Regions from separate parts of the Caulobacter sp. CCNWLW153 genome, predicted to be linked through region 1. Evidence: riboswitches for the same ligand, from Rfam matches in the RefSeq annotation. Region 1 holds a riboswitch; the other holds the start of a gene.
What was found. A riboswitch is a leader RNA that binds a small molecule or an ion and turns the genes downstream of it on or off. The one in region 1 is predicted to bind glycine.
Positions count from the first base shown of each region.

Region 2: it holds a riboswitch for glycine, as region 1 does, so the genes downstream of both, V6S85_RS13730 (TonB-dependent receptor domain-containing protein) here and gcvT (glycine cleavage system aminomethyltransferase GcvT) in region 1, are expected to answer to the same signal.

Region 1 is NZ_JBAKFV010000015.1:37,986-41,363, reverse strand. It holds gene gcvPA (aminomethyl-transferring glycine dehydrogenase subunit GcvPA) at 1-260, opposite strand, end outside; gene gcvH (glycine cleavage system protein GcvH) at 436-801, opposite strand; gene gcvT (glycine cleavage system aminomethyltransferase GcvT) at 817-1,929, opposite strand; glycine riboswitch at 2,088-2,179, opposite strand; gene V6S85_RS20990 (hypothetical protein) at 2,371-2,763, opposite strand; gene V6S85_RS20985 (site-specific DNA-methyltransferase) at 2,774-3,378, opposite strand, start outside.
Region 2 is NZ_JBAKFV010000008.1:33,143-36,520, reverse strand. It holds gene V6S85_RS13730 (TonB-dependent receptor domain-containing protein) at 1-1,745, opposite strand, end outside; glycine riboswitch at 1,882-1,974, opposite strand; glycine riboswitch at 1,978-2,066, opposite strand; gene V6S85_RS13725 (ABC transporter substrate-binding protein) at 2,333-3,378, opposite strand, start outside.

The DNA of each region.
Region 1 (3,378 bases):
TGGTCCACCGTGGCCGGCACGTGGTGGCGATAGGCCCCGGCCCCGACGAAGAACGGCCCCTCGGCCGCCGAGCGGTTGCGGCGCGACAGGCGCAGGAGCTCGCGCTCGACCTCGATCTCGCCGGCGTGATGGGGCAGGTCCACAGGCTCGCTGCGGCGGGCGACGGCCGGCACGTCGACGAACAGCTCGTCGATCGAGCCCGCGCCGATCACGCCGAGCATGTCGGCGCGGTCTTCGGGGGTCAGGGGGAGGTAGCGCATCAATCAGGTCCTTCTCCCTTCCCCCTTGATGGGGGAAGGGGCGGGGATGGGGGTGTCTCCAGAGCGTGGCAGCCGAAAGTGTCAGCGGTTTCGGCGTCCGCCACGCTCCAAGTCTAGAGTCGGTGGGGTCACCCCCAACCCTGCCCTTCCCCCATCAAGGGGGAAGGGTTCTTCCTTAAAGCGTCGCCAGGAACGCCTCGTAGGCGTCGCGGTCCATCAGGGCGTCGACCTCGGCCGGGTTGGACAGCTTCAGCTTGGCGAACCAGCCGCCGCTTTCCGGCAGGGCGTTGACGGTCTCGGGCGCATCGCCCAGCTCGGCGTTGGCCTCGACCACTTCGCCCGACACCGGGGCGTAGACGTCCGAGGCGGCCTTGACGCTCTCGACGACGGCCAGGCCTTCGCCTTGAGCCACGGTCTTGCCGACTTCCGGAACTTCGACGAACACCACGTCGCCCAGCTGCTCGGCGGCGTAGGCGGTGATGCCGACGGTGGCGATGTCGCCTTCGACGGCGACCCATTCATGGTCCTTGGTGAAGCGCATGGTCTGGCCCTGGATCTAGAGTTTGCGGACGTAACGGGTGGGAACGAACGGGGAGGCGACGACCTCTGCGGCCGCCGGCTTGCCCCGGACGATGACTTTCAGCGTGGACCCGATCACCGCGTGGGCCGGGGGCACGAAACCGATGGCGATGGCGCCGCCGAAGCTGGGACCAAAGCCGCCGCTGGTGACCTTGCCGATGACGTTTCCGTCGGCGTCGGCGATCTCGGCGCCTTCGCGGGCCGGGGCGCCTTCCAGCACCTTCAGGTTCACGCGGACGCGGGCCAAGTCGCCGGCCAGCTCCTTGGCGATCCGTTCGGCCCCGAGGAAGTCGCCGGCCTCGCGGCGGCTCTTGCCGACGGCGAAGTTCAGGCCGGCCTCGATCGGCGAGACGGTCTCGTCCAGGTCGTGGCCGTAGAGCGGCAGGCCCGCTTCCAGGCGCAGGCTGTCGCGGGCGCCCAGGCCGATCGGCTTGACGCGCTCGTCTTCCAGCAGGGTGTTCCAGATGCGGGCGGCGGCGTCGGCGGGCACGGAAATTTCGTAGCCGTCCTCGCCGGTGTAGCCCGAGCGCGAGATGATCGCATCGACGCCGAAGGCGGTCAGGGCCTTGGCGTCCATGAACACCATCTGCGCGGCTTCCGGCACGTGGGCGGCCAGCACGGCGGCGGCTTCAGGGCCCTGCAGCGCCAGCAGCGCGCGGTCTTCCAGGCGCTCCACCGTGGCCTCGCCGGCCAGCGCCTCGGCGATGATCTTGTAGTCGTTGTCCTTGCAGGCGCCGTTGACCACGACGAACAGGCCGTCGTCGTCGGGGCGGGCGGTCATCAGGTCATCGATGACGCCGCCTTCGGCGTTCAGCAGCACGCCGTAGCGCTGCTTGCCGGCCTTCAGGCCCTGATAGTCGGCCGAGACCACCTTCTCGAAGCTCTTGGCCGGGTTCTCGCCCCGGATGCGCGCCTGGCCCATGTGCGAGACGTCGAACAGACCCGCATGCTCGCGGGTCCACAGGTGCTCCTTCAGCACGCCGTCCTTGTATTGGACGGGCATGGAATAGCCCGCGAACGGGACCATGCGGGCGCCGGCCGCCACGTGGGCGTCGAACAGCGGGGTCTTCTTGAGATCGTCGGTGGACACGCGGCGGGGCTCCGAAACGGGGTCGGCGACGGTTCCGGCTTCCGCCGGTTGGTCGCGCCCCCGCTGTCCCTTTGGCCTGAGAGATTCCGGCCTCTGCTTGAGAGTGGCCTTGCTCCTTCGGCGAGCCGCCCTTTCGAGCGGCTTCTTTCCAGCGTTCCTAAACCCGCGCGGTCCTTTTGCCTGAGCGTTTCCGGGGCGGTTGCGCCTTCGGCCTCGGGACACGAATCCCGACGTCTCCCGCGAGGGTCAGGGGCTCAATGAGCGACGGTCGGCGGCGAGTCAAGCGCGGCGGAGTCGTCCGCCGGATCCCTCTCCCCTTGTGGGAGAGGGTGGCCCGCGCGGCGGGTCGGGTGAGGGGTCTCTCAGACGTTGGCGGAGAGGGCTTTAGACCCCTCATCCGTCGGCCTTCGGCCGCCACCTTCCGCAAGGGGAGAAGGGAGCTCAGCCCTTCTTCACCGCGCCGCCCTGGCCCACGAAGCCCAGCACCAGGAACTGTAGTGTCGCGCCCATGGCCACGCCCAGCAGGGTGACGCCCAGCCAGGCGGCCGGTCCGGCCGTCGGGCCCATGCCCGAGCTCGCCGTCCACAGATAGACGCCCCAGACGATGATCGCGCCGGCCGCGGGGCCGATGAAGGCCAGGTTGGCCTTGCCGCCCAGCCGGCGGCGGCCGATGAGCACCAGGACGGCGCAGCCGACGATCTGCACCAGCGGGCCCGCCAGGTTCAGCGGAAAGCCGGCCTTGTCGGGCAGGGCCGAGGTGCACAGCATGGTCAGCACGACGGCCAGGCAGCCGATCGTCCAGTAGCGGCGAACGCCGATGGGGCCTTCTTTCACGCCTGATATCTTAGGCGTGCGGCATGGCCGCGCGCACCTGGGCGCGCAGCACGTCGATGGGGGCCAGGCCCGCGTCGGTCTTGAAGTGCCAGTAGGTCCAGCCGTTGCAGGCCGGGGCCGACTGCACCATGGCGCCGATCTTGTGGATCGAGCCGGTCAGGTCGCCGACCGCGATCGAGCCGTCGGGGCGCACCTTGGCCGCGTGGGCGCCCTTGGCGCAGTAGAGCGTGTCGCCCGGATGCAGCAGGCCGGCCTCGACGATCGTGCCGAACGGCACGCGCGGCTCGGCGCGCTTGGAGCCCATGACCTCGAGGTCCTGCGGGGCGATCGGCGTCACCTGGGCGATGCGGGTCCTGGCGTGCTCGATATATTCGGCCTCGCGCTCGATGCCGACGAACTTGCGGCCCAGGCGCTTGGCGGCGGCGCCGGTGGTGCCCACGCCGAAGAACGGATCCAGGATCACGTCGCCCGGCTTGGTGGTCGACAGGATCACCCGGTAGAGCAGGGCCTCGGGCTTCTGGGTCGGGTGGGCCTTCTGGCCGTCGGCGCCCTTGATGCGCTCCTCGCCGGTGCACAGCGGGATGGTCCAGTCCGAGCGCATCTGCACCTCGTCAT
Region 2 (3,378 bases), on a different contig from region 1:
CGGGCCGCGGCGTTGACTTCCAGCTTGTTGAGCACCGGCACGTCGCGGATGACGGGCACCAGCACTTCGGCGAAGGCTTCCTTGACCGTGAAGCTGCCCGACATGGCCGAGAAGCTGAACGAGGTGAAGGCCTTGGCCGTGTCGAGCGCGCCGACCGAGCGGTCGACCGACTCCTTGCGGGCCTCGCCGCCGACGGCGATCGAGACGGGACCGGCCGGCAGTTCGAAGGGCTCGCCGCGCAGGCTGAAGCCGCCGACGTCGATCTTGCTGGTCTCGCGCATGCTGGGCGTGCCGGTGACATAGGCAATGGCTTCGGCCGACGGCGCGCCTTCGCCGAACAGGTTGATCGGCACGCAGTTGCTGGTCGGGTCGGTCAGGGCGACGCGGCAGACAGCCTGGCCGGTGGTCGGGCTGATCACCGAGTCCACGGCGTTGGCGTAGTTCTGGGTCAGCAGGAACCCGGGGGTGTCGATGTTGTTCTCGTTCTCCCCGTGGCTGTAGTAGGCGCTCCAGCGCCAGCCGTCGCCGAACGCGCCGTCCAGGGCGATCGTGCCTTGGGTCGCCACGCGCTCGAAGTCGATGGTCGAGTACGACAGGTCGCTGTTGAAGCGGCCCATGGTGAACTGGGTCTCGCCGGCATTGGCCAAGGCAGTGCGCACGGCGGTCGGCAGGAAGGCGTTGTCGGCCTTGATCGTCAGGTTGCCGCGGTTGTGGTCGCCGAACCAGACGTAGTCGTTCCACATCCGCGAGTGGCGCAGCTCGGCGGTCAGCTTGACGCTGTCGGTCAGGTCGTAGGTGACGCTGGCCATGGTGGCGTAGCGGCGCTGGGGCGTGACCAGCGGCGACAGGTCGTCGTTCGAGGGGCCTTCCCCGCCGATCGAGTTGGCGCCGCTGACCGCGCCGTAGTCGAAGTCGCGCAGGCTGCCGTCGGGGTTGAAGGCCTTGCCCTTCAGCACGCCCGACATGATCAGGCCGCCATAGGCCGCGTTCGAGAAGCCGACGTCGGGCGCCAGCTTGTAGCGGCCGTCGCCGTTGGGAACGGTGGCCCAGCGGCCGATGTTCGGACGGCTGTTCTTGGGAACGACGCCTTCGTTGTTGAGGAACTCGCCGCCGATGACGAAGTGGCCGCGGCCGTCGGCGAAGCCGGTGCCCCAGGCGCCTTCGACGCGCACCTGCTCGGCGTCGTCATAGGACGAGATCCCGCCCTCGACGCCCAGCTTCCCGCCGGTGAAGTTGCGGTCGATCATGATGTTGGCCACGCCGGCCACGGCGCCCGAGCCCCAGGCGGCCGAGGCGCCGCCGGTGACGACGTCGACGCCTTTCACCAGGACGCTGGGCACCACGTTCAGGTCGTTCTCGCCCGAGAAGCGGCGGCCGTCGATCAGCACCAGGGTGCGGCTGATGCCCAGGCCACGCAGGTCGAGCGGCGCGTTGCCGGCGCCGGTGTTGGTGCCGGTGGTCTGGGCCGAGGTGGTGGCGCGGAACTGCGGCAGGTCGTTCAGGGCCGCGGCGATGTTCGGACGCGCGCCGACGGCGAGGTCGGCGTCGGTGACCCGCACGGTCGGGGTCGGGGCCTGGAAGCCGGCGCGGTCGATGCGCGAGGCGGTGACGACGATCTCGCCGACGCTGTCGTCGGCCTTGTCGCCCGAGGTCTGGGCCAGGGCGGCGCCGTGCAGGGCGAGCGCCGCGGGCAGGATGCTGGCGCCGATCAGCAGGGCGCGGCGGGAGTGACGTGAAAATGCCAAGTGAGATCCCCTCTCAAACATGCAGTCGACAGTCGCCCCCGCCCCGAACGCCCATGAACTGGACGATCCAGGAGCCGCGATCCGCCACCGGCGCACGATGCGCCGCCCGCCAGATCGCAAGGCGTTCCTCTGCCCCCGCTGTCCTGTTGGCCTGAGAGATTCGGAACGCGACCGCGCCCTTGCTCCTTCGGCGAGACGCTCCTCTGGGAGGCGCGCCTGCTTTCCAGCGTCCTTGTGCTCCGCGGTCCTTTTGCCTGAGCGTTTCCGGGGCGGTTGCGCCTTCGGCGTCGGGTAGAACCTGATCTCTTCCGCAAGAGCAGGATCAGTTAGGCCGGGCGTTCCGATGTCGGCAAAACCAGAGGAGACGGCATGTTTTCCTCGCGTGCCGGCCGGTGCGCGGGCACGTTCTTCCTGGCGATCAACCCTGGGGGTTCCGCCATCGCGCGTCGGTTTCAGCCGATCGGGGGCGCGTGACAGGTCGGTGACAGCTTCGCGGCGCGGGCGCACGGCGCAAAAATGGGCTGGCGCTCGGCCCAGCGGGCCGATTTGCACAAATAAAGATCACATATTGCCCAAAACGAGAGCAATCAGTCTCGATTACCCCGGGCGCGACGCCAGCGCGCCAGCATGTCCGCCCGCCGTCCCTGGTCGAAATTGGCCAGCAGGGCCGGCCCGACCCGGATCGGCCGCCCGCCCGGCGGCGGGGCAGCGCCCAGCCCCTCGCGGATCGGCGTCAGCCGCGCCTGCGCCAGACGCCGCTGGCCCTCCTCCGACATCAGGTAATCGAGGAACAGTCGCGCGGCCTTGGGGTGCGGCGCGGCGCGGGTGATGAACGCCACCCGCGCGATCGACAGATAGTAGTCGCTGGGCACGACATAGCCGATGTCCGGCCCCTGCCCTCGCGCCCACCAGTCGGCGTAGGAGCGGTTCATGTCGTAGGCCAGCAGGTGCTTGCCCGAGGTGACGCTGGCCAGGATCGGCGCGCCCGGCACGTAGAGGCCAGGATCGGAAGCCGCCAGGGCGTCGTAAAGCGCCCAGGCGTCCGGATAGACCAGGGTGTCGCTGGACAGGTAGAGAAAGCCGACCCCGCTCTTTTCGGGATCGTACATCGCCACCTTCCCGCGCCAGCGGGCCGGGTCGTCGCGCAGGGCCGCCAGCAGCGCCGCGTGGCTGCGCGGCACGTCCTCTTCCTTCAGCAGGCGCTTGTTGTAGGCGAAGACGATCGGCTCGGCGGTGACCCCGAAACCCTGGTCGCGCCATACCGCCCAGGCCGGCAGGTGACGGGCCTCGGGGCTGCGGTAGGTCTGGGCGTAGCCGTCGTTGATCAGCTTGACCTGGATGTCCATCGACGAGCTCCAGGCCACGTCGGCGACCGGTGCGCCGCTGTCGGTCTCGGCCATCACCCGCGCCTGCAGCGGGCGGGCGGCGACCTCGACCATGGTCAGCTTGATCTTGGGAAAACGCTTGCGGAACCCCTCCGCCACCGGACCGTAGACGCCGGTGTTTACATAGACGACGACCTCGCCCTCGCGCTGCGCGCCCATGACGTCCCAGCCGCTGGTCGCCTGGCCTTCGACGCGCGGCGCGCACCCGGTCGCCAGCGCGGCCAGCCCTGCCGCGCCGATCAGGCCCA